Regions from separate parts of the Colwellia sp. KU-HH00111 genome, predicted to be linked through region 1. Evidence: riboswitches for the same ligand, from Rfam matches in the RefSeq annotation. Region 1 holds a riboswitch; the other holds the start of a gene.

Region 1 (16,564 bases):
ACTTAGAGGATAATGTGAATAATTCTCATTATTAGGAGTAATTATTTGTTTTTATGCTATTTTGTCTTCTGTTATTGCTGTTTTACATGACTGGAGTCACATTCGTGAAAGTTAATTACATTTTTTGTTTATTACTACCTAACAAAAAGATAGTGTTTATTTATTCATTATGCAATCAATATGTGAAGAGTGAGGCTTTAGATTTTATGGAAGTGGTTTGGGCTTGAAGTAGGTCAGGGAGTCATTGAGCATTAGCGTGATTGCTCTGGCGAGCTTTAATTTTGCTTTATTAGCGCAAGCTCTTGCTTGCGCTAATTAATAACCACTTAAGGCAAGTAGCTCTTACCCATGAGATAAGTATCCACTTCACGCGCACAACGGCGACCTTCATCAATGGCCCATACAATTAAGCTTTGACCACGACGGCCATCACCTGCGGCAAAAACACCTGGCTTGCTAGTAGCAAACTTGTCGTAATCAGCGGCAATGTTAGAGCGGTTATCTTGTTTAAGACCAAATTGCTCAATTAAACCACCCTCAGGTCCCATAAAGCCCATGGCAATAAGTACGATATCAGCGGGAAGTATTTTTTCACTACCTACAACTTCTTGTGGGAACATTTGACCTTGCTCGTTTTTCTCCCAAGTTATATCTACAGTATGAACTGCTTTTACCTTACCTTGACCATCGCTTTCGATTTTTTTCGTCATTACTAAGTATTGACGAGGATCTTGACCTTGAATTTCAATTGCTTCAGTTTGGCCGTAATCTACAAGTAAACGCTTAGGCCATTGTGGCCAAGGGTTACTTGCTTCACGTTGCTCAGGTGGACGAGGCATAATTTCAAGTTGAGTAACATTGCTGCATTGGTGACGTAATGAAGTTGCGATACAGTCAGTACCTGTATCTCCACCACCAATCACCACCACATTTTTTCCTTTTGCATTGATGAATTGACCATCTTGATGCTCGCTATCAAGTAAGCTTTTGGTATTAGCTTTCAAGAAGTCCATGGCAAAATGAACGCCTTCAAGTTCACGGCCTTCCACGGGTAAGTCACGTGGAACAGTTGCGCCGATACAAAGGACAATAGAGTCGAAATCAGCTTCAAGCTGTGCAACACTAATATCTTTACCTACTTCGGTGTTGGTGACAAAAACAATGCCTTCATCCGCTAAAAGGTCTACACGTCGTTGCACTAATTCTTTTTGCAACTTCATATTAGGAATACCATACATTAACAAGCCACCGATACGATCGGCACGCTCATAAACGGTAACCATATGACCCGCTTTATTTAACTGAGCGGCGGCGGCAAGTCCTGCTGGGCCTGAGCCAATTACCGCAACGGTTTTACCAGTGCGTGCTTTTGGTGGTTGTGCCTTAACCCAACCTTCAGTAAAGGCACGGTCAATTATTTCTTTTTCATGCAGTTTAATGGTAACTGGATCTGAGTTGATACCTAATACACAAGCACCTTCACAAGGCGCAGGACATACCCGTCCTGTAAACTCTGGAAAATTGTTGGTTTTATGCAATAAGTCAACGGCGTCTTTCCAGCGGCCGCGATAAATGAGGTCATTCCATTCAGGAATAACATTATTTACCGGGCACCCTGCTACTGCAGGAGCGAACTCTGATTTAGCTGACTGACAAAATGGCACGCCACAGTCCATACAGCGCGACGCTTGCTTTTCAATGTCCGCTGTTGGCATGTCTTCATAGACTTCTAACCAATCAATTAAGCGCTCACCGGCATGACGTTGAGTTGGTAAGCTACGACCTACGTTGATAAATCCTGTTGGATTACCCATAATATTTTCTCCTGTGACGCTTAAGCTTTGGCGCTTGCAATGTTAGTTAAGTGAATGTCGAAAGCTTCAACAGCAATGTCATATTCTGACTGATGTTTCCCGCGCTTGCGTACGTCATCCATGTAACCTTGCATGCGTTTAAAATCTACCGGCATGACTTTAACGAAACGAGTGACACTTTGTTCCCAGTTTTGCAGTAGGCTCTGTGCTACTTTTGAGCCGGTAGCTTCAAAGTGTTGCGTAATTAAGGCGTTTAATTCTTGGCTTTCGCTTTCAGTGTTAACAGTTTCTAGCGCGACCATTTCCATATTACATTTCGCAGCAAAGTCATTATGCGTATCAAGCACGTAAGCTATACCACCAGACATACCTGCGGCAAAGTTACGACCCGTTGCGCCTAAAATTACCGCTTTACCACCTGTCATGTATTCACAGCCGTGATCGCCAACCCCTTCAACAACCGCAGTGGCTCCTGAGTTACGTACACAGAAACGCTCACCCGCAATACCGTTAATAAATGCGGTTCCTGAAGTAGCACCAAAGAATGCAACGTTACCAATTAAGATATTTTCATTGGCCGCGAACTTTGCTTGTTTACTTGGGTATACCACTAAATTTGCACCCGATAGCCCTTTACCAAAGTAATCATTGGCATCACCTTCAAGTTCAAAACGTAAGCCTTTAGCTGAGAAACAACCAAAACTTTGACCTGCAGAGCCATTAAATTTAACTTTGATGGTGTTCTCTGGTAAGCCTTCTGCGCCGTAATGTTTAGATATTTCATTTGAAATCATCGCACCTATGGTGCGGTCGGTATTAATCACATCGTATTCAAGTTCCACGCTTTCTTGATTAGTTAATGCTGTTTGTGCATCTTTAATCATAGCGTGGTCGATAATATCGTGGATCAAATGCTTTTGTTCAATCGACTGATGAAGAGTTTGCTCAGCATCACCTTCTTCTTTGTGAAGTAATGGCGTTAAATCAACACCTTGATATTTCCAATGGTCAACATCATCGAGTTGTTTCAGACATTGGGTTTGACCCACCATTTCGTCGATGCTTTTGAAACCAAGTTCAGCCATAATTTCTCGTAACCCTTCTGCCATCATAGTGAAGAAGTTAACTAAGATATCAGCACGGCCAGTGAAGCGATCACGTAACTCTTTATCTTGGGTGGCAATACCTACCGGACACGTATTTAGATGACATTTACGCATCATAATACAACCTTCAACCACTAGTGCTGTGGTTGCCATACCGTATTCTTCTGCGCCAAGCAAAGTGGCAATGGCTAAATCACGGGGTGTTTTAAGTTGACCGTCAGTTTGTACGGTAATACGACTACGTAATTTGTTACGTACTAAGGTTTGATGCGTTTCAGCTAAACCTAACTCCCATGGTAAACCAGTGTGTTTTATTGAACTTAATGGCGATGCGCCTGTACCGCCATCATGGCCAGCAATGAGCACTACGTCAGCGTAAGCTTTAGATACACCAGATGCGATGGTACCAACACCTGCTTCAGACACTAACTTAACGTTAATACGGGCATCTCGGTTGGCATTTTTAAGATCAAAAATTAATTGTGATAAATCTTCAATAGAGTAAATATCATGATGCGGTGGTGGAGATATTAAACCAACGCCAGGGGTAGAACCACGGGTTTTACCAATCCAAGCATCCACTTTATCACCCGGTAATTGACCGCCTTCGCCGGGTTTAGCTCCTTGCGCCATTTTAATTTGCAACTCTTCTGCATTGCTAAGGTAATGGCTAGTCACACCAAAACGACCAGAAGCTACTTGCTTTATTTTTGAATTCATTGAGTCGCCATTTTCCATTGGCGTAAAGCGAATAGGGTCTTCACCACCTTCACCGCTATTACTCTTACCGCCAATACGGTTCATTGCAATCGCTAGGGTGGTGTGTGCTTCCCAAGAAATAGAGCCAAAAGACATCGCACCAGAGGCAAAACGTTTGAAGATGTTTTCTACCGGTTCAACGTCACTTAATGGAATTGATGGACGGTCGCTAGTTAATTCAAGCAAACCACGAAGCGTGAATGCTTCTTTGCTCTGCTCGTCTACTAGCTTTGTATATTCTTTAAACTGGTTAGTGTTGTTACTTGCCGTTGAATGCTGTAATAATCGAATAACGGTTGGGCTAAACAAATGACGCTCGCCATCATTTCGCCATGAATATTCACCCCCTGTTGGTAGTAAGTTTTCAACAGCAATACGGTTTGCCTCGGGGAAACCTTCACGGTGGCGTAATAAGGCTTCCTGAGCGATTTGATCTAAGCTTAACCCTTCAATACGACTCACGGTACCTGTGAAATATTCATCGATAACGTCAGAGTTAATACCTAAGGCTTCAAAAACTTGCGCACCTAAATAAGACTGTAAGGTAGAAATCCCCATCTTGGAGAAGGTTTTTAATAAACCACTACCTACTGCAGCGGTATATTTAGCAACAATATCGTCATCAGTTAATTTGCTGTCAAGTACGCCTTCATCACGCAAGCCATACATACTTTCTAACGCTAAGTAAGGGTTTACCGCTGCTGCGCCATAGCCAATAACAGTAGCAAAATGATGAGTTTCACGGATGTCACCTGACTCTAAAATAATATCAGCGCCAGAGCGCAATTTTTCGCGAATTAAGTAATGATGAACAGCTGCGGTTGCTAACACAGATGGAATAGCCACATGGTCACTATCAACTTCACGATCACTTAAAATTAGGATTTCATAACCATCTTCAACGGCACTTTTTGCGTTAAAGCAAACGCGATCAAGTGCTTTTTTAAGTGCACCCGGTTCACCGCTAGCTTTAAAGGTAATCGCAATAGTTTTTGATTGCAGATGATTATTATCGATATACTGTAACTTGCGTAATTGATCGATTGTTAATACAGGCTGTTCAATTTCAACTTTGTGGCAATGCTCTGGTGTTTCATCGAGTAAGTTACATGACTTACCAATATAACCACGCAATGACATAACTAATTCTTCACGAATAGGGTCTATTGGTGGGTTGGTGACTTGAGCAAATAATTGTTTAAAATAATGGGATAATTGCTGTGGACGATCGGACAAAACGGCTAACGGTGTATCTGTACCCATAGCACCAAGCGGCTCTTTTGATGTGCCCACCATACCAGCTAAAATCAAATTAAGATCTTCATTGGTATAACCAAAGGCTTTTTGCATTTTACGCAGCTCTGCTAGTGGCGGTTGGGCAATAGACGCAATGGGAACGGGTAATTTATCTAACTCAACTTTATTGTCTGCTAGCCACTTACCGTAAGGCTGAGCTGAGCTAACTTTTGCCTTTACTTCATCATCACTGATGATGCGACCTTGCTCTAAATCGGCAATGAAAATTTTACCTGGCTGTAATCGACCCTTTTCGACCACAGTGGCTTGATCAACACATAAAGTACCGGTTTCAGAGCCCATCACTAAGGTGCCATCGTCCGTTAATAGGTAGCGAGAAGGACGTAAGCCATTGCGATCAAGTGTAGCCCCGATAATGTTACCATCAGTAAATGATAATGAAGCAGGGCCATCCCAAGGCTCCATAATGCATGCATAGTATTCGTAGAATGCTTTTTTAGTCTCATCCATATCGGTTTGAGTTTGCCAAGCCTCTGGCACCATCATCATCATCACTTGTGCTAGCGGCCTACCACTTAATACGAGCAATTCAATTGCCATATCAAGATTAGCAGAATCCGAATTGTCATTATTACAAATCGGGTTCAGCATCTTTAATTCAGCGTCACTAAAGTTAACCGAGCTAAATAATGCTTCACGGGCATTCATCCAGTTTATGTTACCGCGTACGGTATTAATTTCACCATTATGAGCAATATAACGAAATGGTTGAGCACGACGCCACGCAGGGAAAGTATTAGTAGAGAAGCGAGAATGGAACATTGCCAAACCTGAAACGGTACGCTCATCTTGCAGATCCAAGTAATATTGGCGCACTTGTTCGGTGGTGAATTGTCCTTTGTAGACAATCTTAGTTGATGACATCGAGGTAACATAAAATTCGTCACGCTCTTTAGCAATTGTTGCATTGAGTGTATGAGAAGTATATTTACGTAATACAAATAATTTACGCTCAAATTCTTGTGACGTTAATGCTGTAGGTTTTGCAATAAATACTTGTTCAATACTGGGTTCAGTTTCATATGAGGCTGCACCTAACATTGAGTTATCACCTGGAACTTGACGATAGCCTAATAACGTTAATCCTAATTCATCAATGTGTTTATTTAATATGCCTCGGCATGCTTCCTTTTGTGTGTCATCAGCCGGAAAGAAAATCATACCTACGCCGTATTCACCAGCGTTTGGTAAGTTAAAACCTAACGCTGCAGTTTCTTGGCGGAAAAATTCGTGAGGAATTTGAATAAGAATACCTGCACCGTCACCACTTTTAACATCAAAGCCTGTACCACCACGGTGTTCCATACAGCTCAACATGGTGAGTGCATTTTCAATAATATCGTGAGATTTTTTACCCTTGAGGTTAGCGACAAAACCTATACCACAGCTGTCATGTTCAAACTCTGACCGGTAAAGACCTTGGGATTTGTTACTCATATTATTCATTGCTTATTCCTATATCATCAAACTATTTATATTAGCTTTTGTGCTTAACAGTAAGGCTATTTGCTAATTAAGTTATATATCTTTAATACTCAAATTTATCTAGCTGATCCTTCAGAATATAATTTTGAACCTCGCGAGCATGAAACGTTAAAACGTTAAGCGGCCGGCAAAATTACCCGTAAAATGACTAATAGTCAAATTTTTTGTGAATATATATGCATAATATTTGAATATATAGGTCGATAATTTATTATTAATAAATTAATAGTAATCACTCTAAATTAGTCTGTATGTCAATAGTAGAAGGTTTTTTGTTTTCTAGTGTTTTTTTTTGGTTATAGAGGTTATTGAAGTGGATTATTCATTTTCTATTAGGGGCATAGCAAGTCTATTAAGTTAGCTTTGAGCTGGGAAAGAACTTAATCAACTTGGCATTACGTTGTAAAAGGTAGCGAAGAACCAATAAAAAAGCCTCTACATTGCTGTAGAGGCTTGTTTTGAACTCAGTTACAAGAAGAGCTACTAAACACTCTTTGTGTTTAGCTTTTATGGCTGATAACCGCCAACAATTCCTTTGGTGGTAATACTCACCGCGTCATGGGCATGTAAAGATTCAAGATGATTTATTTTTAACCAAAAATCATCATAGCCCTCGGCCAAATTCATACTGTATTGTAAGCGACGCGCTGCATCTTCACAGAACATCAGGTTTTGTCCGTTTAGGCGGGCAAACTCTTGCTCGTCTTCACGTTTAACAGCAGCTTGCACAGGCGTTTGAAGTGAGTTTTCAACCAAATTAACTAAATCGGTAATCGGAAAGTCACTAATATTATTATTAAGTTTCACTTTGACTTCAGCAATAGAGCGCTGTGAATGTGGGGTGGCTACAATACCTTCGGTAGTACCAAGCCATTCATGAACCGTCGCTAAATCAAAATTATTTTCATCAAATTTTTGCTGAAATGCCTTTTGAATGAGTTGTCGTGCCAAGGCGGCAGAACAAGGGCAGGTTGATGAGTAGGGTACATCAATGACCATTTCTATCGCCAGGCTTCCCTGATTTAAGTGGCCTGTTAGGGTGATAGGATAGGCCTTCCAGCCTTCTTTACCACTGATTAAAGACTTTCTTCGTAAGTGATAATCAAAGCTGAAAACAACTTTAGCCTGATCACTTAAATCATTATGGCTACTAATAAAACCATCGAGTAAGGTAACTAAACTTTGATAATTCAGTACATTATTGGTAGATAATTCATCAAGAAGTAAATATAGGCGCGACATATGAATGCCCTTAGCCTGTGCTTCTGTTAGGTTGACGAAAGCATCTACATGGGCAGAAACCATACGTTCGGTCTCACCTTTTGAGGCGACCATAATTGGCATTTCAATATTACTCATACCCACCCAGTCAAGTGTTCCCTCTGTTTGGGCTGTGGTATGGTTGGCAATATCTGGCATTGATGTCGGCATTACGACTCCGCTTTAAGCTATAGCTACTTAACTAAGGCTGCGCGATGATAGCTAAGTAATCACGCAACAAGTAAATTCAAGGGCGCACATTCTATCTTATTTTTTAATAGGAATCATTATTGTTATTTGGGCAGTTAAAAAAAAATAGCAATATGGGGTATTAAAAAGGTGAATACAGTTAAATTTAATGGCGGTGTGTATTGGTAGTTGAACTAAATATTGATAGACTCAAAAGGATAAAACATCAAGTAGTAACGAAGTATGGGGCTTTATTTTGAGTGAGAATACTGATTTGATACAATTAGATACCGAACTTTTAGACAGTTATATACAAAGCTTAGGGAGTGTAGTGGTTAAACAAATGTTTGACTTATATTGCCAACAAGTGGTGGGATATATTGAGGATATTGAACATTCATTGGTTCATCAAAATGCCAAGTTGTGGCAAGAGAATTGCCACAAAATGAAAGGTGCTGCTGGAAGTATTGGCTTAAAAGCATTGCATGGTCGATTAAAGGTTATGGAAAAATCGACAAAAGATCATGCGGATAAAGCAGAGCAGTTAACGGCGCTTAAAACTCATAATAGTGCGGCTATCGCAGACTTTGAGCATTGGTTTACGCGCCTTTAATGGCAAAATTAACACTTAAGTTGTTTGGCAATTAGTCGGTTTGACCGACGAATCGATAACCTTCACCATGGATGGTGTTAATTAATTCTGGCGTATTAGTGTCAGATTCAAAGTGTTTACGTAATCTTCTGATTGTGACATCTACCGTTCTGTCATTGCTGCGTAAATCTCGTCCCGTCATTTCTTTAATTAATGCTTGTCTTGAGATGATGTTACCTTGATTTTTAATTAATAAGCGTAACGCACGGTATTCACCGCGTGGGATTGGAATGATTTCACCACTTGGACTGGTCATTTCACGAGAGTTGCCATTGAGTGTCCATTGATTAAAGCTAACTATGGCTTGCTCTTCTTCTGTTTCAGATGGGTTTTGACCGATACGACTGAGAATATTTCTCGCTCTAATAGTTAATTCCCTAGGATTAAAGGGTTTGGTTAAATAATCATCGGCACCAATTTCTAGCCCTAAAATTTTATCAATATCGCTGTCACGCCCAGTTAAAAATATTAAACCTAAATTTTTATTACTGGCAAGCTCTCTACCAAGCAATAAGCCGTTTTTTCCTGGGAGGTTAATATCCATTATCACAAGGTTAATGTCTTGCTTAGCAAGTATTGAGGTCATAGTATCACCATCAATAGCTTCATAGACATCATATCCTTCTGCTTCAAATAAATTACGTAAACTAAAACGAGTAACGTCTTCATCTTCTACAATAAGAATTTGATAATTTTCCATACTATTTCCGGTGTTTTTATTATAGTAATTAACATCTGGTTAACTATGGTAACTAAGTCTTAATTAAATAACAATTATATTGCGTATATAATGTGTAAAGTTCTAATAATTTATTGTTATGGCACTAAAAAAACAGGGAAGGTGACATTGAATGTTGTACCTTGTCCAGCGCTGCTTTCAAATTCTATATGCCCATTTAATGCTTGGTTGACCAAGTTGTAAACTAAATGTAAGCCAAGACCGCTACCACCACTGCCGCGTTTTGTAGTGGTAAAAGGCTCAAACACTTTTGCTTTGATATTTTCATCCATACCTTCACCATCATCTTGATAACAAAGGTGAAGTTGATCACTTAAATGCATGACAGAGATATTGATTGCGCCAGCTGGTTTATGCTCAAAACCGTGAATAATGGAATTTAAAATAAGGTTGATTAAAATTTGGTTAATAGGGCCAGGCTTACTTTCAATGACAAGATTTTCTGGACAATCTATGGTGATTACTACTTGCTCTTCATTGAGTTTTGCTTGCAAAGTAAGCATCACCTCTTCTATGAGTTCTTTTACATTAAACACACGATTATCGGCAGTTGATTGATCAACGGCAACTTTCTTAAAGCTTGAAATTAACTGCGCAGAGCGTTCTAAGTTTCGGTAAATAATAGCAATATTTTCTTCACCTTGAATTAAGAATTTTTTCAACTGGCTTGATTTTAACGTCTTGTTTTCAAAAGCTTGTTTTATTTCACTATGACTATCGCTTAACAGTGTTGAAGCGGTAATTCCCAAACCAATAGGGGTGTTTACTTCATGAGCAATACCGGCAACCATATCCCCGAGTGAGGCCATTTTTTCGGTTTCAACTAATTGACCTTGAAACTGGTGCAATTTTTCTAGGGTTAATAGTAGCTCTTGGTTTGATTCTTTTAAGGCGTCTGTTCTTGCCTGTAATTTTTCGGCTAAGTGATTATTTTGTTGTAATGCTTGTTGGTGATTCTCGTCTTTTTTCTGTAGGTACTTTTCAGTTCTTGCTAGTAATATATTGATATTTCTAGCAAGAATATCTAATTCAATAATAGGCAGTGGCTGAATTCGTGCTTGATAGTCTTTTTTTTGCGCAATTGTCTGTAAAGCACCCACGATAGTTGCAATAGGCTTACTTATTCTTCTTTGAATAACAACGGCTAACAATAAAGCTAAAGCTAAGCCTAATAACAACAACAGCACGCCAGTAAAATAGAGTAACCGACGATAATCAGTTATGTGTTTGGTGCTTGATTGAATATATAAATAACCTATGGTTTGTTCGTTATGCATTATATTAACAATAAGTTCAGCATAGTCCGTTTGATATTGAAGTGTCGATAATGGTGCAATTTGATCAATTTTATCGGCGATGGAAGGATAATACATGCTTTTATTAAAACCTGTAAAATACTGAGTTACATCGGCATTATCGATTTTGTATATATGGATATAATTAATAAAACTTGGTGTGATTATTTGCTTCAATAGCGTATTAAGTTCTCTTGGTGCGTTGTTATCATTGTCTAATAAATAATTCACGCTGGTGTGCGCTAAAGAGTTTGCCCAAGCCGTGGTGTTAGTTTCTAAATTTATTTTTTCTTTTGCTTCAACCAGATAAATAATAGTGGCTAAGATGATTATTAGCACTAAAAAGGAAACGCTGAAAATACTCGTCAGTAAATACCGACGATTAGACATTAATTTTTTTATTGTATTCATCAGATAACCATCGCTGAAAAAAGTAACTTTATCAAGTTTGGCTCGCTATTATTTACGATCTGCGTAGTAAATACTGAAACCTTGTTTGCTGAGCAAACTGCGACTATTGCCAATATGTTGCTGCATTATCGGTAAGTATTGTAAAAAACTATTAGCAACAATGGTGATATTTCCGTTGTGCTGCAGATGTGGTTTTATACCGCGCAGAAATTCTTCACTGGCTAGATAACTGGTTTTTGTGCCTTGATGAAAAGGAGGGTTAGATACGACATGTTGATATTTTTCGGATACCTCAGATAAGCTATTTGAAGCAAATACATGCCCAGGTATGTGGTTCAATGCTAAGGTTTTCTTTGCTGACGCTATGGCAAGCGCACTGACATCAAGTAAACATAGTTCAGTATCAGCGAATTTTTTTCCGATAAAACAGCTGATCACACCAGCGCCACAACCAAAATCTAACACCTTGCCTTTCATCACCCTAGGTAAGTTTTCTAACAATAAGGCAGTACCAACATCTAGTTTCTTTTGGCTAAAGACACCAGGTAATGAAGCTATGGTAAGTGTTATACCCCCAACACTAAGTTGATATTTTTCGAACCAGTCATTAAGGATGAAAGCTTTATTTAAACTTTCCGCTTTGACTATTCCCACGAACAACAAGCAATGACGTGCAGCATCGACTTTTTGACAATTGTTAAGAAAAGCTTGAGTTAATTTAGGGCTAGACTGTACCCCCCCTTTTTTTTCTCCAACCAGAAAGATTTTAGCGTCGATATCTAAAAATGGTGCAATCATTGCCAAGGTGAATGCGAGTTCACCTTTACTTTTAGGGAAATTAATCACGACTAAGTCATGTGTTAGTTCAGTATGATATTCACTGGTGAAGCTTGACGTTATTCTGTTGTTATATTGTTTTTTTAGTGCCTGATGGTCAATATAATTGGTGTTATAACAACTTATTTTGGCGTTAGAATTATCTGACAAATAATGTTCAATAAATCCATCTGCCATTAAGTTAATAAATAATGGGGTTTTGGCAGATAGTAATGTGTCATTGCGTAACAATAGTTGGCTAACATTTGACAAGGATATAGACATAAAAAGAAACAACGATGAATAAGATAGAAGATACTATTCTACTAGATAGCCATTCAATTCAACAATTAGAATTTTTCCACATTGACAAAAAAGCGTGGAAAATGTTTAAATAACCCCGTCCCTAATTCTAATCTTGTGGTGCTATGCCATAAGATTTTAAAGGGGTCAGAAGAGGAGCGTTAACCAGGTAGTTATCATTGTTTTGACTTAGTTAAACTAAATCAAAACCCAGAGATCAAACTCTGCTAATGATAATGAGGGGGATTAACGCCGAGGCAATAACTTATTTGATGAAGTTGTTGTCGGTCGTTTTTGATGAGAGATATTTCTTATCAATGTGGGCTGAATCCCAACGATTGTCACTGTTACTAACTGACCTAAGGTTGTTTAGTAATTGAGTGGAGAGCTTCTGGCCTTTGCATATCAGCCAGTATACACCTATGACTTACGGTGATTGCTCGGCTCAACGTAAATGCCTACAAGCTCTCTGAACTAATCTGCCTAATGCAGGTTTTAATGAGTTCGAGAGTAATGAATATAAAATCATCCACTACTAATATATCTTGCAGCCTAGACACGCAAGTGCCGGCTGAAAACCGTCTTTGTGCCTACCCGTTGTGGACCGCATTAGTGACGCCATTTTTAGAAAATTCAGAGATTGACTTTACCAGTTTAAAACAACTTGCCAAAGCACAAGCTGCTGCCGGTAATGGGTTGTTATTATTGGGTAGTACAGGTGAAGGTTTAGCCTTGACCAGTGAAGAGCAGCTAAGTATCGTTGAGTTTGTTTGTGACCTCCAGCTAGATGTGCCTTTGATGGTTGCAGTTGGTGGTTATAATTTAGTCGCACAAGTAAACTGGATAAAACGTTGTAATGGCTTAGCTATTGACAGTTTTTTACTGGCAACCCCTTTATATGCCAAACCCGGAGTCGTTGGTCAAACTCAATGGTTTAATGCTTTGTTAGATGCGGCTGAATTTCCCTGTATGTTATATAACGTGCCATCTCGCAGCGGTATTGAAATCCCGATTGAAACCTTAAAAACGTTGCAAAATCATCCTAACTGCTGGGCGATGAAAGAAGCCAGTGGAGATTTAAATAAATTTCTTAATTACCGCAAACAATGCCCCAATATTGAGTTGTACAGCGGTGAAGATGCGATGCTGCCTTATTTAGTACCAGCAGGAGCACGAGGATTAGTGTCGGTTTGTGCTAATGCCTGGCCACAAGCAACCCATTGTTACGTGCAGCGATGTTTAGCTGGGCAAACACAGGGCTTGCTTGGGGTATGGCATGATGCGGTGGACGCGTTATTTAGTGCGGCTAATCCCATTCCGGTTAAAGTATTAATGCAGCAGCAAAACACCATTCAATCTTCAATGTTACGCCCACCGTTAACACATTTGGAGGTAACTGATAGCACCTTACTATTAGCGTGCAATGAACAAATAAATCAATGGTTAGCTCAGGCTAATCACACTTCTTTTCATAACACTAATCTTACAAATAGGAATATAGCATGAACTGGCAAGATGTATTAGCACAGTTGGAAACCGGCGCATTACGTGCAGCAAATCAAGACGAAAATGGACATTGGCACGCTAATGTTGAGGTAAAACAAGGCATTTTAGCGGCTTTTAAAGCGGGTAAAAATGTAAGCTTTGACGGCAACTATCAAGGTTTTGTTGATAAAGAAAATCTACCCGCTCGTCAATTTACACCGGAAGATGGTGTACGCTTAGTGCCAGGTGGTTCCTCTGTTCGAGCAGGTGCTTATGTAGCTGAGGGGGTCATTATTATGCCACCGGCTTATATTAATGTGGGTGCGTATGTGGATAGCGGAACTATGGTAGATAGTCACGCCTTAATTGGTTCATGTGCACAAGTTGGCCGTAATGTGCATGTATCAGCAGCAGTGCAAATTGGTGGGGTATTAGAGCCTATTGGTGCAAGTCCGGTAATTATTGAAGACGACGCTTTCTTAAGTGCGGGTGTTGTTGTGGTAGAAGGTATTGTTGTTAAAAAAGGTGCTGTGTTAGCTCCAGGAGTTTCATTGTCTAAATCAGTGCCTGTTTATGATTGTGTGAATCAAGTCATGCGTGAAAAAGGGGCTGAAATTCCTGAACGGGCTGTGGTTGTTCCGGGCACTCGTCCTATAAAGGGTGCATGGGCACAAGCTCAAGGTTTAAACATGGCCTGTGCCTTGATTGTTAAATATCGCGATGAGCAAAGTGATGCGTCACTTGAGTTAGAATCAATCTTAAGATAAGCACCTTGCTACCTTTAAATGAATAGAAGTAAATTATGACCACTAAACCCACTTGGTTTGATACCAGTATCGAAACTACCTTGCTTGCTCATGAGTCGCCCAACGATGAGCAAGGGTATTTTGTTTATCAATTGGATGCGTTAAAAAAGCACCTTAAACAACTACAACAGCAAGATGTCATTAAACTCTGGTTTGCTGTGAAAGCTAATCCCTTGTCTAAAATTATTCAAACGCTTGACAGTGAAGGATTTAATTTTGATGTTGCTAGCTCAGGTGAATTACACCAAGTATTAGCACAGGGGATCAGTCCAGCACGGGTATTAAATACCGGCCCAGCCAAATCAAAAAAACAACTAGAAGCCTTTATAGCAAAGGGAGTTCGTACTTTTGTAGTAGAAAGCATCAATCAACTCATTTGGTTGAATGAGGTGGTGTGTGAGCAAGTCATTAAAGATACACCCACAGTACTGCTTAGGGTGCAATTGCAATGGCCTGAAGGTGAAAAAAACCCCTTAGGAGGAAATAGTTTAACGCCATTTGGACTATCAACCCAAGAATGGCAAAGCATTCGGGTTAGTGATTATCCAGCCCTAGATATTTGTGGTTTACATATTTTTCAATGGGGCAATATGCTCAGTAATGAAAAAATGTACTCACTTTGGGGGCAAATGGTGATGCCATTAACCAAGCTGGCAGATGATATCGGTATGGAGTTAAAAATCCTCGACTTAGGCGGCGGTTTGGGTATCGACTACCTTGGTGATGGCAACACCTTGTCGTGGCAACAAATTATAACGGACTTAGCTGATATTAAGGCACAAGCCGGCGTAAATGAGCTTTGGTTAGAGCTTGGCCGTTTTGCTGTGGCAGAGTGTGGTTATTATGTTGTCCCTGTCATTGATAGAAAAATTAATTATCAGCAAGCGCAATTAGTATTGGCCGCGGGTATCAATCATATTATTCGCCCGGCGATAACAGACCAACCTTTTCCTGTGACCTTGCTGAGACAATCGAATGCCGCCGAGCAAGCATTCGATATTCATGGACCTTTGTGTACTAGTATGGATAAATTAGGGCAGTTACCTTTACCTCAAGATATTGACGTGGGTGATCAAGTCGTATTTGGCTACTGTGGTGCCTATGGCTTTACTGAAAGTATGCCATTCTTTTTATGTCATCAGTTGGCTGCGGAATATGTTATTGATAATGGCAAATTAGTTGAAGTAAGAGCGGCTCAACCTGCTAGCACTTATCTCGCTTAAGCGCGTCTAGATTACAACACTGGAGAATTTATGAATACCTTTAAGCACAGTGCATCTAAAAATACATCCTTTAATAGCAACACATTTAACAAACGTGTTATGCATGTGGGTGAAATGGCCAGTGGTGCAAAGCTAACTGTGCCGGTGTACTCGTTTGAGTGTCAGCAAACTGATGCACAACCAAAAGCCCCAAATGTCTACATACAAGCGAATATGCACGGCGCAGAAGTTCAAGGTAATGCCGTTATTTTTCAATTGCTTGAATTGTTGAAGGATTGTGATATTCAAGGGAATATCACCTTGGTTCCCTATGCTAACCCGGTAGCGTGTAATCATAAAAACGGTGAATATACGTTAGGGCGTTTTGATCCCATCACTGGGGTGAACTGGAACCGAATGTATCACTTTGATGAAACCGTTATTGCACCGTTTGCTGAGCAAAATATTGATGCGACCGAGGATGAAATACAGCTGAAGTTTCAACAGTTATTATTAGCGCAAATTGAACAAAAACTCGATCATAATATATGGGGGTTAACCACAGGCCAGCGCATTGCCTACCAACTTCAGCATATGGCGCATCAAGCTGACCTAGTACTTGATCTTCATACCGGCCCTATTTCTAGCAAGCACTTATATTGCCCAGAGTATGCTAAAGCCAGTGCTAGCTATTTTGATATTCCTCATACTATTTTAATACCTAATGAGTTTGATGGCGCCATGGATGAGTCAACTTTTTGTCCTTGGTGGCATTTACAACAAGCCTTTCAAGCGCAGGGACGAAATTTTGTTATGGGGGAAGGGGTTTTTACCAAAGAAAGTTTTACCGTGGAGCTGGGCTCACAAGAGCAAATTGATTTAGCGGTTGCTCACCACGATGCTTTAGGGATTTTAAGTTATTTAC
Region 2 (16,564 bases), on a different contig from region 1:
AGTTCCGATCAGTTATTTTTGAAGGTTAATTTTTATCACTGAAGTTTACCCTTTTTTGCAATTAAAATAAAAACAATATAAACTCTATGAAATTAGGTTGTGCACAATTTAATTTTTAGCAACTTAGTTTTTATTTGCATTCCAGCATAAAACACCACTGGAATGACAATCTATTGATAGCGCTGTGAATAACAGCTTATTAATAAAAATATAATGAGAAGGTGTTCTCATCTGAGGAAATATAATGAGTCATGACATATACCAGTTTTCTGCCAAAGATAGCAGCGGCGAAACTATAGAATTAGCTAGCTATAAAAACAAAGTGATGTTAATTGTTAATACCGCCAGTGATTGTGGGTTTACGCCACAATATGAAGGCTTGCAAACGCTTTATCAAAAACATCAAGCACAAGGTTTTGAGGTGCTTGCTTTTCCTTGCAATCAGTTTAAACAGCAGGAAAAAGGCAGTAATGAAGACATTAAACAATTTTGTGATTTGCGCTTTAACATTACATTTCCATTGTTTGGCAAAATAGAAGTAAATGGCGATAATAGTCATCCACTCTTTACCTTTTTAAAATCTCAAGCACCTGGCTTACTTGGTTCAACGGGGATAAAATGGAATTTCACTAAGTTTTTAGTGAATAAAGAAGGTAACGTCATTAAACGTTACGCCCCAACAACAAAGCCAGCAGCTATTGAAGCTGATATTGAGAAGCTTTTATAAACGATGGTCATAATTTATGCCTAATAATGATAATTTGAAATTAGAAAACCAATTGTGCTTTAGGCTTTATAGCCTGACAAAATTGATGAATCGTCATTATAGCCCGGTATTAAAACAACTGGGCTTGACCTATTCACAATATTTGGTGATGTTGGTGTTATGGGAACATAATAACACTCGCTCGGTTGTTTCAGTTAAACACCTTGGTGACAAACTTGATCTCGACTCTGGCACCTTATCACCGTTATTGAAACGATTAGAAAAACAAGATTTGCTAAGTCGGGTGCGTAATAGTAACGACGAACGTAGTGTTGAAATAAAACTAACTCAAGCGGGCTGCCAGTTAAAAGCACAAGCAATTAACATTCCTGCACAGATGTTTTCTGTTACAGGAATGTCGATTGATGATTTGCAAGGTTTAACGACTCAGTTAGACACCTTGTTAACAACAATGAAAACCCGTTAATGCTATACAAATAATGCACTATGCAGCTTTTCAACAACATGGTTGGCATCTTGCTCGTCAACTAAAAAGCATAAGTTATTGGCACTTGCTCCATGACATATTAAACGAATGTTGGTGTCATTAATTGTTTGAAAAATACTTTGCCCTATGCCTTTTGCAGAGTCTAAACCATTACCAATCACCGCAACCAATGACAATCCGTGCTCTACTGACACTTCACATAGTTGCTCCAACTCTTGCACCACAGTTGAGGTTAACAACGACTGAGTTGAGTCACTCGGGTTATCAAAGGTCAGTGCAACACTGATTTCGCTGGTGGTGATCAAATCAACACTCAGCTCATGCTTAGCTAAAATGCCAAAAACTTGGGCCAAAAATCCACTGGCATGTAGCATGGCTGGGCTTTTAACGGTAACTAAGGTTTGCTCTCGTCTTAACGCAATTGAGCGATAGGTAGGGTTTGAGGCTACTTTTTGTTTAATTTGGGTGCCACCTTTTTCTGGCTCTTTACTTGAGCCGACAAACACCGGAATATTGCGTCGCATTGCCGGTATTAATGTGGCTGGGTGCAATATTTTAGCGCCGAAAGTCGCCATTTCCGCGGCTTCACCAAAGCTGATTTCTTTAATGGCACGTGCTTGCTCAGTAATGCGAGGATCTGTGGTAAAAATACCAACTACATCGGTCCAAATGGCTAGGTTTTGTGCATTAAGTGCTTCAGCAAGCAAAGCCGCGCTATAGTCTGAGCCTCCTCGGCCTAAAGTGGTGGTTTCGCCTAAACCATCTTCACCAATAAAACCTTGGGTGACCAGTACTTGTTGGCTCAATTTAGGCACTAACAATTGATTACACGCCAAGGCCAACTGTTCAACATCAACCACGGCTTTGCCATACAAGCTATTGGTTTTCATCACTTGTTGCACATTAAAATAAGCGCCATTAACATCAATAGACTGTAATACTTGGGCAAATATTCTTGAGCTAAGTTGCTCGCCAAACGCAAGAATAGCATCACTTTGTTTAACGCTGTGTTGCTGCGACTGGTTTAATGCCAAAGTTGCTAGCTGATCAAGTAAGTTATCAATTTCGGTGTTTAAAGCCTGTTCAACTGAAGATGTTAAATGCTGGGTAATGTTGAGTTGAATTACTCGAATAGCTGCAATAATTTGGTTTTGCTCTTCAAGTGAAATATTTGCTTGGCTTAAACGAACTAGATGGTTGGTTACACCGGCACTCGCTGACACAACCACTAAGCGATTACGGGTATCGTTTTTAATAATATGAGCACAGCGCAACATTGCTGGAAAGTCAGCAACACTAGTGCCGCCAAATTTGGCCACACTCATAGCTAAATTTTGATTAGGTTGTTCAGAGGATTGAGATTGTGCTTGTTGAAACATGGTTATTCTTCCTAAGTGCTATGATTTAATAAGTATCATTGGCGAATTAATACAGGAAGAGCATGACTGAGCAGTTTGGCAGGCTAACGTATTTTAATACATTTATACGCGCAATATAACTTTTTCAGCCAGAAGCTCTCCACCTTTACCTTTTCAGGTATAAAATACGGTGACAGCCCTAAGGATTCAGCCTTAGTGACCGAGTATTAACAGCCACATTGCTAATACTCTCGGCGATAAACTCCCTCAATAACGCTTATCGGAATGTGGTTCCTAATACCCTTGGGTATCACGTTATTTACCTAGTTATCGCTCCTCTTCTGGTGTTACTTAATAGAGTGTTCAAACACATAATTGAGTAACTGCTCTATTAAACCTTAAATGAACAAAAATTGCAATAGACTTTTAGACGGCTAATATGCTTTATTTGAATATCCTGATTTCATTACATAAATTGTTATAAACTTTGATATAGTATTGATACTATCCCACTATAATTATTCAATGTAATGGATTTATTTTTACTTAAAAAAATCATTTCAGTGTTTGTTATGCCAATTAATATTGTGCTGATTTTATTACTTTTGTCGGTGCTTTTTTTTCGAAAACGCCCTCATATCAGTTTTAAGTGCTTACTTTCTGCGCTAGTGTTATTGGTTGCTTCATCAATACCGGCATTGTCTGATCGTGTTATGGTTAGTATTGAAGATAATTACCCTGCTTACTCCCCTACTAACAAACGTGTCGATTATATTGTAGCGTTAGGTGGTTGGCATCAAGGTAACGAAGCATTGCCGGTAACAAGTCAATTAAATTCAGACTCATTGCAGCGCTTGGTTGAGGTATTGAGAATTCATAAGCTTCACCCTAACGCTAAAATAATCACTTCCGGCCATCACAATACTGATCCTACTTCTCACGCGCAAAAAATGAAACAAGCGTTAGTATTATTAGGTATTCCTAAACAAAAAATAATTACTGAAAACTTCCCTAAAGACACAGAAGAAGAAGCACAATTAATTGCCCCTAGAGTTTTTGGCACCAACATTGTGTTAGTGACTAATGCCAATCATATGCCTAGAGCAATGCTGTACTTTCAAGACCAAGGTGTTGAGCCAGTTGCAGCGCCGGTGGGGCATTGGGTTAAAAATATTAATAGCGAGAAAAACTGGAGCTACTATGTGCCTAATAGTAACAAACTACAGCAAACAACCAATGCTTGGCATGAAAGTCTAGGCCGGCTAGTGCAGTGGCTAAAACGACTGCTCTGATAAATATTTACGCCTATGTTAACGTATTAAAAAAGCGATAAAAAAAGCCAGTGTAATTATATATTACGCTGGCTTTTTTGATGTAATTACAACAAGCAATAATGCTTACATATGGTCAATAATACAATCGCCAAACTCTGAACACGTCACTAAGGTTGCATCATCCATTAAGCGCTCAAAATCGTATGTAACGGTTTTTGCACCTATTGCTCCTGACATGCCTTTTAGTAGTAAATCTGCCGCTTCTACCCAGCCCATATGACGTAACATCATTTCTGCCGATAAAATAACAGAGCCTGGGTTCACTTTATTTTTACCTGCATACTTAGGCGCTGTACCATGAGTCGCTTCAAAAATAGCTACTTCATCGTTTAAATTAGCTCCTGGGGCAATACCAATACCACCCACTTGTGCTGCAAGCGCATCAGACAGGTAATCACCATTTAAATTAAGCGTGGCAATAACACTGTACTCAGCAGGACGAAGTAATATTTGTTGTAACATCGCATCAGCAATAACATCTTTAATAATTATTTCTTTGCCTGTTTTTGGGTGTTTAATACGACACCATGGGCCACCATCAATTAATTCGGCACCAAACTCTTCACAAGCTAGCTCATAACCCCAATCTTTAAAAGCACCTTCAGTAAACTTCATGATATTACCTTTGTGTACTAAGGTTACTGAATCTCGGTTGTTATCAATGGCATATTGAATTGCTTGGCGCACTAAGCGTTGCGTGCCTTCTTTAGAAACAGGTTTGATACCAATACCGCAATTTTCGGTAAAGCGCATCTTAGTAACGCCCATTTCTTCAGTAAGGAAAGAAATGACTTTTTTAGCGCTTTCTGAGTCTGCTTGGTACTCAATACCAGCATAAATATCTTCGGTATTTTCTCGGAAAATGACCATGTCAACTTCAGACGGTTTTTTCACTGGGCTCGGTACGCCAGTAAACCACTGCACCGGTCTTTGACAAACATATAAATCTAATATTTGGCGTAAAGCAACATTTAACGAGCGCATGCCACCACCTACAGGTGTGGTTAATGGCCCTTTTATGCCTACTTTGTATTCTTTAAACATTTCTAAAGTTTCATCAGGCAGCCAGGTTTCTGAATCGTAAACTTGGGTTGCTTTTTCACCTGCGTAAACTTCCATCCAAGCAATTTTTTTCTCTTTGCCATAAGCTTTATTAACAGCGGCATCAACAACTTTGATCATAGGAGGCGTTACGTCTACACCTATACCATCACCTTCAATAAAGGGGACAATAGGATTATTAGGTACCACTAATTTACCATTAGCTATCGTGATTTTGTCACCAGAACTGGGAATTGAGATTTTACTTGTCATAAAGCGCTCTCCTAATTGGAAGAATAGACATCGAACAATGCCTTTAAATTATATTAAAGAAACGAAATGATAAATCAATTGATATTCATAATAAATATGAATTTTATTAACCTAGCTTAATTTCTCGATGCTGTGATTTAAACGCTGATTTAAACTAAAGTAAAGTAAAAAGAGTAATTACACTAATTATTTAGCTGTAATGTTGAGTATTCTGCTAGTGAATAGTAGTTAAAAAGGTTGAGTGCCTCACCCAACCTTTTTAACTGCTCATAAACGCGTTAAGTTATAATGCTCTGAAAATCTGTTCCGTTGTTTCTTTTGCATCACCAAATAGCATTTGTGAGTTTTCTTTAAAGAATAGTGGGTTTTGCACCCCTGCATAACCTGTATTCATAGAGCGTTTAAACACAACCACCTCTTTAGCATTCCATACCTCTAACACCGGCATTCCGGCAATAGGGCTGTTTGGATCATCATTGGCAGCAGGGTTTACGGTATCATTAGCACCAATAACTAGTACCACATCAGTTTCGCTAAAGTCATCATTGATTTCTTCCATGCCCAACACAATATCATAAGGAACTTTCGCTTCGGCTAATAGCACGTTCATATGCCCAGGCAAACGCCCAGCAACAGGATGAATAGCAAAACGTACTTTAATTCCTTTATTGATTAGCTGTTGAGTGAGTTCATAAACTGGGTATTGCGCTTGTGCTACCGCCATACCATAACCTGGCGCTATAATTACTGATTTTGCGCCACGTAATAAGTCGGCAACACCTTCGGCATTAACTTCTCTGTGCTCACCATAGTCTTTGTCTTCATCAACAACTACTTCCGTACCAAAACCACCGGCAATAACACTGATAAATGACCGGTTCATCGCTTTACACATAATATAAGATAATATAGCCCCTGATGAGCCAACTAGTGCACCGGTAATAATGAGTAAATCATTACTTAACATAAAGCCTGCCGCAGCTGCAGCCCAGCCTGAATATGAGTTAAGCATTGACACTACCACTGGCATATCCGCACCACCAATAGAAGCAACTAAATGCCATCCGAATACTAATGCCACTACCGTCATAATATATAAGGCTGGACTTGCACCGCCATTATTAACAAAACCTAGCAGTAGAAAAAAGCTAAAAATACCCGCTGCAAGGTTCATTTTATGGCGATGAGGTAACATCAAAGCACTTGAATCAATCATGCCGCTTAATTTACCAAAGGCAACAATAGAGCCAGTAAATGTTACTGCGCCAATGAAAATGCCAAGGAATATTTCGGTTAAGTGGATATTCATCGCTGTTTGTTGTGTTGCGGTTAATACCAAGCTGTGATCAGCATCATAAAAGCTGTTAAAGCCAACTAATACCGCCGCTAAACCTACAAAACTATGTAAAATAGCAACCAGCTCTGGCATTTGGGTCATTTCAACTTTGTTGGCTAATTTAAGCCCAATGCCCGAACCTATCACCATAGCAATGATAATAACAAACACATTAGACACTCTCGGGTCAATGATGGTTGTTAGTAAGGCAATTGCCATACCTATCATGCCAAAGAGGTTGCCTCTTTTTGCTGTTTCTTGTTTGCTTAAACCCGCCAAACTAAAAATAAAAAATACCGCGGCTACTACGTATGCTGCGCTGATAAATCCGTTAGACGCTATCTGTGTTGATTCCATACGACTCCCCTACTTACTAAACATTTTTAACATACGACTCGTCACTTTAAAGCCGCCAACAATATTTATTGTGGCCACCAAAGTTGCTAAGGCTGCAAGCACTTGCACCAAGGTATTGTCAGAGCCTATTTGTAATAACGCGCCAACAACAATAATCCCTGAAATGGCATTTGTTACACTCATTAAAGGTGTGTGCAGCGAGTGGCTGACATTCCATACCACGTAGTAACCAATCACACAGGCTAAAACAAATACGGTAAAATGCGTAATAAAATCAGCAGGTGCAACACTGGCAACCCAGCCAAATAGTGCTAACCCTGCGGCCATAAAGGCATATTTTTTAGTGGGTGATTTAGGCTCTTCTGCCACTTTTTCAGCGGGTTTTGTCTCGGCTTTTTGTGCGGGTGCAGGCGCAGCACTGACTTGAATAGGTGGTGGCGGAAAGGTGATTTCATCGCCATTCACTACCGTCATATTGCGCACAACAACATCATCAAAATCAATATTGAGCGTGCCATCTTTGGTCTTGCAAAGTAACTTAGCTAAGTTAACAAGGTTATTAGAGTAAAGTTGCGATGCTTGATTGGGTAATCGAGAAACTAAATCGGTGTAACCAATGACTTTAACATCGTGCGCATTGTTTACTTTACCTGCAATGGTGCATTCACAGTTGCCACCACCACCAGCCGCTAAATCAACAATAACACTTCCAGGTTTCATTGATTCAACCATTTTTTCGGTAATAAGCTTAGGCGCAGGTTTTCCAGGAATCATTGCCGTGGTAATAATAATATCAACATCTTTGGCTTGCTCGGCAAATAGTGCCATTTCTGCTTCAATAAATGCTTTGCTCATTTCTTTGGCGTAACCATCACCAGAGCCGGTATCTTCAGGCTCTTGATAATCAAGCTCAAGAAACTCTGCGCCCATACTTTCAATTTGCTCTTTTACCTCTGGGCGAGTGTCAAATGCGCGAACAATAGCACCCAAACTACTGGCGGTGCCAATAGCAGCAAGGCCAGCAACCCCTGCCCCAATAATCATAATCTTAGCTGGTGGCATTTTACCAGCGGCAGTAATTTGTCCGGTAAAAAATCGGCCAAAATGATGTGATGCTTCAATTACTGCACGATAACCTGCAATGTTTGCCATTGAGCTTAGTGCGTCCATTGACTGCGAACGTGTCATCCGTGGCACCATTTCCATGGCTAAGGTGGTGATTGATTTTTGGCGTAATGCTTCAAGTAAATCTGGACTTTGTGCCGGTGCAATAAAACTAATGAGAGTTGCACCATCATTCATTAATTCAACTTCGTCTAATGTAGGTGCGTTAACTTTGAAAATAATGTCACTTTGCCAGCATTGTTTCTTAGGAACAACTTCTGCACTGCTCTGGCTGTATTCTTCGTCGGTAAAGCTTGCTTTAGTACCTGCACCTTTTTGTACTTGTACGCTAAAGCCTAGTTTTAATAATGCGCTAGTCGCGCTTGGGGAGCCTGCAACACGGTTTTCACCCTTTAGCGACTCTTTTGGAATGCCAATGATCATAAAACACCTTTAAACAGTTGATAAAAAAGACTAACTGTTTAATGTTTTACCACTTATCGTTGCAATTTTAAACATACATTTTAAAATAAACTGATCTTTACCAGCTAATCAAATAATTACTAATAACATTTACTTAAATTATCCTTTACATTCATCAATACAATGGCTGTTTTTTTACCTTCCTTTGCTCACCGACCATGTTTCAAAAAGTGCAGCGCTGATCACCAACAATCCGCCAATAACGGTCAGTATATTGACCCGTTCATTTAATAATAAAAAGGCAAGCACACCGCCATACAAGGGCTGTAAACATGAAATCAACCCAGCTGTGGTTGCAGACAAATGTCGTAACGATGAGGCAAATAGCGCATGTGGCATCGCAGTGAAAACAATGCCAACTAACAAAATCAATAGCCAATCTTGCTGTGTTACATCCATCGGGGGTACTTCAACCCATAAACCCAACATAAGAAAAGCAATGAGGGTTTGATACAACATAGTATGCGGCCCTGAGTAGTGACTAAAGTAGTTTTTGTGCAGTATATTACGCAATGAAAAGAAAAACGCCGAAAGCACACCTGTCGCTATTCCTAAAGTGGCTTGGTTACCCAAATTAATTTCAGGAATAAGTAAGAAAATACCAATTAATACAATAATGGCAACCGCGATGTCTTTGATTTTAGGTTTTCTGCTGACTTTCGCGCGATTTAATAACGGCTCAAGAAAAACAGTAATCACTGGGTAGGTAAAAAAAGCAATAATACCCACCGTTACTCCTGCCATTTGCATACCAGCAAAATAAGTGACCCAGTGAACACCTACCACCATCCCTAACAATATCGCAACACCATAATCTTTAGCACTAGCAAGCGTAATTCGTTTTTTTTGTAGCGTTAATAATGTCAATAACACCATTGCTGCAACGCCAGTGCGGTATACGGTAATATCTAGCGCGGTTAACCCTATCAGTTTTGAGAATAACGCCGTGCCGCCAAAAAGCAGTACTGATGTGTGCAAAAACAAAAGACTTTGTTGCTGTACGTTCATAGTATGATCTTATCGTGTTTATTTTTTAAGGGTAAATATCAGTAGGGATGTCAATAACCGTTGTGTTAGTCAATATCATTTAGGGGCCAGCTAACAATGTAATCTTCAAAATCTTCTAGTGCTATATCATCATCCTTAATGATTTTGCCGCGTACTGACATACCCGCCTTGTGCATGGCCGATTTTTTGCCTTTATGCAACAACGGGTGCCAAGATGGTATACCTCGCCCTTCTTGCAAACGTCGGTAAGTGCAGCTTGGCGGCATGAAGAAAACATCAGCTAAATTATCTTGAGTTAATTGTACGCAGTCAGGCACTAATGTTGTTCTTTTGTCATACTGACTGCATTGGCAGGATTTTTCGTTAAGTAAATAACAGGCGATATTGGAATACAATACTTCTTCACCCTCGTTTAGGTGATCTGTGGGTTGTAGTTCACTTTGTTCATCCGTTGCTTCATCGTCGATAAATTTATTTAGGCAACATTTAGCACAGCCATCACATAATGATTCCCATTCACTTCGCGACATTTGTGCTAACGTTTTACGTTGCCAAAAAGGCGCATCTGTTTGTTGTTCTGTCATAGTAATGCTCTTTTTAGTTAATAGGTGGAAACTTGATGCGATCAGATAAGTGACCAACTGAGCTAACAAAGTAATATGATAAATTCCAATGCATTAAACTTTTGTAATTATCATAGGCTAAATAAGCACGCCCTTTTTCACCATCAGGAAAAACCAACGCTGCTTTAATATCAACATTAGGAAGGTTAGTTCCATCGGTACGGCGAACGCCTAATGCTTGCCACTGTGCCAATGTTTTTTCTCTATTGTCCCAAGCTTTTAACCAGTTTTTTCGGCTGCCAGTATTTTTTGGAATGGCTAATGATCGATCAAATTCTGTTGGTAATCTCACCTGACGTCCCCAAGTTAAATCATCATTCCAACCTTCTTTTTGTAAGTAATTAGCCATTGAAGCAAAAATATCGACTTGGTTATGCCAAATATCCTTTTTACCATCGCCGTCGCCATCAACGGCGTAAGCTAAAAAAGAAGTAGGCATAAATTGATTTTGCCCCATTGCGCCAGCCCATGAGCCCTTCATATCATTAATGCTGATATGGCCTTGTTCTAAAATAGTTAATGCTGCCCATAATTGCTTTTTAAAAAAGCTTTCTCTGCGTCCTTCATAAGCAAGGGTTGAAAGTGCAGAAACAACGTTATAGCCGCCGGTAAATTTACCAAAATTAGTTTCTAACCCCCACAAAGCAACAATAAATCGTGGTTGTACTCCGTAGTTATCGCCTATTTCAGTTAAAATACCTTGGTGCTCCTTGTAAAGAGAACGCGCCTTTTTGACTTTCCAACTAGGTACTCGTTTAGGTAAATAGCCTTCTAAGGTTTCTACTTTCTCTGGTTGTTTTCGATCCGCTTTGACCGCACGTTTATGAAATTTCACTTTAGCAAAACTTGTTTCAATTAAATTTTGACTGAATCCTTGCGTCAATGCTTCTTTTTTCAACTCTGCAATATATTGATTAAATCCGCTTTCACTTAGCTCTTTTGCTTTTAAGCTCTTAAAAGGCAATAAGATCACACTAATAACGGCAACGCCTGCCGCAATTTGTTTAATGTTCATAAATCAAACTCCTTTTTCAGCTTGTTTTTGTTTATCTATGGCTGCTTTATGTTGTTTTAGTAAGTTTTCTGGTGGCGGTGGTAATTGTAGATAATAACCTTGTGCATCCAAGCTAGTTTTTACTTTAGCTAAATCAGCAAATGCAAGTTTGTCTTTGGTTGCAAGGTTTGTGATAGTCACTAACACGGGCGTGCCAAAGCTCAGCATGAGTTGCTCAGGAACAGCTGAAAAATCATCTCGGTTTTTTACAAACAGGTAAGTTTGGTCTTTTTTGGTACTTTTATAAATGGCACATAGCATAATGGGGACCTATGGGATTATTAGTTATTTGATGTTTACCACCAAAATAAATGAATGATTAATATATCACGCACTGTGAATGATATGCGATAATATACACTTAAATATCATAACTTTTTTAACGCATTTTAGGTAAACCAATGAAAGCTCCGTTATACAATGAAATTCTCGACATTTGCCAACAGATTGCTAATGCATCCGCTAAAGATAATGATGAGGCTAGAGCGCAGGCTTGTAAAGATTTACAAAAGCTCTGTGCTACTCATCAAGGCACTCCAAAAGATCACCCACTGCAATGGGAAGCGTTAGCAGACTTCACCGAAGATGGTGACTTAGCGATGGATATTTATGAGATAGGGCTGAGCACAGCACAGCATTTAAAACTAGAGGTGTTCACTGCATCTATTTACTTAGCAATGGCACAAAGACAGCAAGAATTTGAGCAAACAGAAAAAGCTAAGACGTATGCTCAACAAGCAGAAACTGCCAGTGAGCAAATAGACGATGATGAGTTAAAACAAGAAATTAAAGCGTTTTTAGCTACGCTGTAAAGTTGTTATTAGCAAAATGCTTTAAGCTCTGTCCAAAGAGTTCATTACGCCATCCGTGCAAAATATCAGGGTGATTGCCGGTTTCACGACTTAAATGTTTAGCGTCATTCAAATCAAAATGCCAAGTTAGAAACTGATTGATTTGTTTTTTTGAGGCTAAATTTTCAATGGCCAAGTCGTGTTTTTCTCCTATGGTTATAATCAGATCTTTCACCTTTTTAAAGATTTGTTTGTAACCAGGGTATTCATCTAATCGTTGTATCTTTTGTGGATAATCCGCCTCATTAACTTGTGAGGCTTGTTTTATGACTGCAAGCATATCTTTACCTCTGTGGCGAATATCAAGCACTTCAGCACCATCAATTTTGTTCATTGCTGATAAGCTTTGCGGATTATATTTTGCTACGGCCATCAAGGTATTTTCTTTGACAACAAAACCAAGCGGCAAGTCACGTTTTTTTGCTTGCTGATAACGCCACTTCGCTAAGTATTGCAAAGTATTTAATTGTTTAGGATTTAATCGCCAGGCCAATTTGATTTGGCGATAAAGCTGATTTTCGTCTATGGGACTAAACTTTCGTTCAATTAATACTTGTGACTCTTGCTCTGCATAGCCTAAAAAGCCAGCTTCAGTGATTTCAGCTAATAGCTTAGGGTAAATAGCAAATAAGTGTTCTACATCAGCACTTGCATAAGTCAGTTGTTTTTGCGTAAGCGGCCTTTTAGTCCAATCGGTTCGTGATTCAGACTTATCTAATGTAATACCGGTAAAATGCTCCACCATAGCGGCATACCCCATAGATAAACCATATCCTAAAAATGACATCATAATTTGGCTATCAATTAGGTTTACTGGCTTACAATTTGCGGACGTTAAAAACACTTCTAAATCTTCAGAGCAAGCATGCAGTACTTTAGTAATCGCATTATCGGTTAATAACTGCCAAAAAGGACTTAAATCTTCAATAGCAATGGGGTCAATGAGTGCTAATTGCTCACCATCAAATATTTGCAACAATCCCAATTTAGGATAAAGCGTGCGGGTACGAACAAATTCAGTATCTATGGCTAAAACCTTTGCAGTGCTGTATTGCTGGCAAAGCATTTGTAAACTGTTAAAATCTTCAATTAGTTGATACTGCATATATATTCTTTATTTCATCCCGCTAAATATTGATAAACTCTCGCTCGTTGGCATTTGTGGTATTTAGAGCTATCGTCTTCTGCGTCTAGTCGATTGCTGATGGCGTTGTTGATGTTTTTTTACTGACCGACGAATACGGCGACTTTTAGCGTTATCCATTGCTTTTTCATCAACCTTCACTTTTGATTGAGTTTCAGCATCAAGTTGAACTAATTTGCGGTAGTAGTTGACTTCTTTTAAGCCTAACTCAGTCCAGCCACCTAACGGTAATTGACGCTGCATTTGCATATCGCCGTATCGTACTCGGATTAAACGGCTCACTTGAACTTCTTGGCTTTCCCATAAACGACGCACTTCTCGGTTACGCCCTTCTGAAAGTACCACATGAAACCAATGGTTACGTCCTTCACCACCACGGTAAGTAATTTTTTGAAAACGTGCCGGACCATCTTCTAACTTAACGCCAGCTCGCAGTCTTTGCAGCATTGCTTCATCAATTTCTCCAAACACCCGTACCGCGTATTCACGCTCAACTTTTTGTGAGGGGTGCATTAAGCGATTGGCGAGTTCACCGTCGGTGGTGAACAATAACATGCCCGAGGTGTTAATATCTAAGCGCCCTACTGCAACCCAACGCCCTGATTCAAGCGGTGGCAGTCGGTCAAATACGGTAGGACGTCCTTCTGGATCTTTGCGGGTACACATTTCACCTTCAGGCTTGTTGTACATTAAAACACGGCAGATATCTTCAGCTTGAGCAGTTAATTTAACGTTATGACCATCTATGCGGATTTGTTCGCTGCCATCAATTCTGTCGCCTAAAAACGCTGTTTTACCATCAACACTGACACGGCCTTGACTGATCAGCGTTTCTATTTCACGGCGAGAGCCTTTCCCCGCTCTTGCTAGCACTTTTTGTAATTTTTCAGAGTCTTTCACTTTAGCTTTTTGAAAATCGACTTTGACTTCTGGCTCTAGCGGTTTTTTGCCTTTATTTTGGCCGGGTTTACTTTGGCCCTTTTTAACCGCAGATTTTCCCCCAGTCCCTCGGTTACCATACTTGTTACTTGCTGGTTTTACATCTTTAGCAGTATTCTTACCTTTGGGTGTTTTGTTGTCTTGTGACATAGTTTGTACTCTGTAACGTCAGTAGCAGTTCCCTAGAAACTAACTTCTGGCTCATTTTTATAATCGAAACACTGGATGACACAGTATTATTCAAACGGCGAAGGATCACCTTCACCTACACGAATGATTTCAATATCATCATTAGAAAAGTCAATCACGGTGGTAGGATGTTCTCCTAAATTGCCGCCATGAATAATTAAATCGACCTGATGCTCTAACAAATCGCGAATATGTTCTGGATCGCATTCTGTCATACTTTCACCAGGCATGATCAAACTGGTAGACATTATAGGCTCACCGAGTTCAGCCAACAAGGCTTGGCAAATATTATTATCGGGTACCCGAATACCAATGGTTTTCTTTTTTGGGTTTAATAGCCTTTTCGGCACTTCTTTAGAGCCTTTAAAAATAAAAGTATAGGCCCCGGGAGTTGTTGCTTTCAATAACCTATATGCACTGTTATCAATTCGTGTGTATTCTGACAGTTGTGATAAATCTTGGCACACTAAAGTAAAATTGTGCGCTTTGTCTATATCGCGGATCTGACAAATTCGCTCCAATGCTTTTTTATCGCCTAGATGACAACCTAAGGCGTAACCTGAATCGGTTGGGTAAACAATAACGCCGCCCTGATTGATGATAGCTACGGCTTGTTTCATCAATCGCCCTTGAGGATTGTCTGGGTGTACATAAAAGAACTGACTCATGATAATTTCCTTTTGATTGCAAGGCTAGGCCTTCGCTAAGAGCATCTCTACTAAGACCAAAGTGTCCAAATAGGTTTTGCACCATCAGGTAACGTCAAGTGACGCCCTAAATCTGACCATTTATTGGGATGATGAAAGTCAGAACCCATTGATGCATGCAAATCATATTCTAAACAGTAGTTTAGCATTGTTTGGCGTTGTTGTGGATTCATTTGCGGTAAAACTACTTCTAAACCATCTCCCTGACTTTCTTTAAAGTGAACAATTAGTCGTCTTAACCACTTCGCTGACAAATCATATCGAATGGGATGCGCCATCACGGCACTACCGCCAGCAGCCTGTATTGCTGTAACCGCTTGAGCTATCGAACACCAATTAGGCTTTACATAAGCGGCTTGGGTATTACGGCCTTTTTTTCCTAAATAATTATCGAATGCCTTTTGTAGTGTAGCAACATGGCCTTGTTGATAGAGAACTTTAGCAAAATGAGCGCGAGTAATAGAGCCTTCTCCCGCCAGTTTTTTAGCATCGTGGTAGGCATCAGCAAAGCCACACTTTGCCAATTTTTCACCTATGGTAATGGCTCTTTGCTCACGCGCTTGTTGTTGGCTAGCAATGAGTTGCACTATGGCTTCACTGTTAACATCAAAGTTTAAACCAACAATATGAATTTCAAACCCCTGCCATGCTGTAGAGATTTCAATGCCTGAAATTAATTTAATTGGAACTTTTTTTTCCAATATATAATCTTGCGCTATATCAAAACCTGCAACCGTGTCATGATCTGTAATTGACAATACGGCAATTTGGTAATTAACCGCCCTATCTATTAAGGTTTGCGGCGATAAACTGCCATCTGAGCAATGGGTATGACAGTGCAAGTCAATACGACCATGAGAAACGCCATCGCGCTTTTCAATAATAAAGGGGAAATCAGTGGTTGACAGCAACGCCATAATATTGTCTTCTATAGGGACTTTCTCGTGAGTATGCTTAGTTTTTAACAATACTCGGTGAAACATAACGACAAGTTTACTGACAAGAGCAAAACAATGATACTAGCAAAGCAATTTAATTTAACTTCTAACCAACATCGTTGGTGGTGGCATAACTCTACTTAAGTGGGTTGTGATAATTGCGTGTATCTTGCTAAAAGCTAACAATAAAGAGCTAAAGCAGATAAAAAACAAATTTCAAAAACCCGCTAACCTTAGCGGGTTTTTACGTTTTAACTGACTGATTTTGACAACAAATAATAGAGAAAATACAATGAATAAAACAAGAACATGGTTTCTTTGGTGGCTTCAGCCAATTTATGCCGGATGACAATTTTTTAATTTACCCATTTCAAGAAGAAACCCATGACACAAGATACTCAAACGACAGCAAGCGTATGCACCTTAACGGACAGTGCCAATTATCAAAGTGACCCGTTAAGTGTTTATCAATTACTTTGCCATAATAAAGAAAATAACTTACTGCTAGAATCAGCAGAAATCGATCAAAAGCACTTATTAAAGAGTTTATTACTCACTGATGCCGCGTTAAAAATAGTATGCTCTGGTAATACTGTGACCTTTAATGCGCT

What was found. Region 1 has a riboswitch for lysine ahead of dapA (4-hydroxy-tetrahydrodipicolinate synthase). Riboswitches for the same ligand answer to the same signal wherever they lie in the genome.
Region 2: another riboswitch for lysine. It lies ahead of lysC (lysine-sensitive aspartokinase 3); the one in region 1 lies ahead of dapA (4-hydroxy-tetrahydrodipicolinate synthase).

Annotation. Positions count from the first base shown of each region.
Region 1 is NZ_BAABWO010000001.1:284,096-300,659, forward strand. Features, by position in the region: gene ABXG98_RS01155 (glutamate synthase subunit beta) at 327-1,814, opposite strand; gene gltB (glutamate synthase large subunit) at 1,835-6,442, opposite strand; gene folE2 (GTP cyclohydrolase FolE2) at 6,989-7,912, opposite strand; gene ABXG98_RS01170 (Hpt domain-containing protein) at 8,187-8,543, shown strand; gene arcA (two-component system response regulator ArcA) at 8,575-9,282, opposite strand; gene ABXG98_RS01180 (sensor histidine kinase) at 9,399-11,027, opposite strand; gene ABXG98_RS01185 (methyltransferase) at 11,076-12,128, opposite strand; lysine riboswitch at 12,290-12,545, shown strand; partial or broken gene dapA (4-hydroxy-tetrahydrodipicolinate synthase) at 12,711-13,589, shown strand; gene ABXG98_RS01195 (2,3,4,5-tetrahydropyridine-2,6-dicarboxylate N-succinyltransferase) at 13,649-14,398, shown strand; gene ABXG98_RS01200 (PLP-dependent decarboxylase) at 14,434-15,660, shown strand; gene ABXG98_RS01205 (succinylglutamate desuccinylase/aspartoacylase family protein) at 15,760-16,564, shown strand, end outside.
Region 2 is NZ_BAABWO010000010.1:8,117-24,680, reverse strand. Features, by position in the region: gene ABXG98_RS16165 (glutathione peroxidase) at 245-727, shown strand; gene ABXG98_RS16160 (MarR family winged helix-turn-helix transcriptional regulator) at 744-1,193, shown strand; gene lysC (lysine-sensitive aspartokinase 3) at 1,196-2,593, opposite strand; lysine riboswitch at 2,718-2,921, opposite strand; gene ABXG98_RS16150 (ElyC/SanA/YdcF family protein) at 3,145-3,864, shown strand; gene icd (NADP-dependent isocitrate dehydrogenase) at 3,970-5,220, opposite strand; gene pntB (Re/Si-specific NAD(P)(+) transhydrogenase subunit beta) at 5,504-6,913, opposite strand; gene ABXG98_RS16135 (Re/Si-specific NAD(P)(+) transhydrogenase subunit alpha) at 6,923-8,461, opposite strand; gene ABXG98_RS16130 (DMT family transporter) at 8,636-9,508, opposite strand; gene ABXG98_RS16125 (YcgN family cysteine cluster protein) at 9,574-10,092, opposite strand; gene ABXG98_RS16120 (lytic murein transglycosylase) at 10,106-11,131, opposite strand; gene ABXG98_RS16115 (YcgL domain-containing protein) at 11,150-11,446, opposite strand; gene ABXG98_RS16110 (hypothetical protein) at 11,587-11,997, shown strand; gene rnd (ribonuclease D) at 11,987-13,141, opposite strand; gene rluB (23S rRNA pseudouridine(2605) synthase RluB) at 13,211-14,269, opposite strand; gene ABXG98_RS16095 (L-threonylcarbamoyladenylate synthase) at 14,356-14,976, opposite strand; gene rnm (RNase RNM) at 15,027-15,932, opposite strand; gene ABXG98_RS16085 (anthranilate synthase component 1) at 16,338-16,564, shown strand, end outside.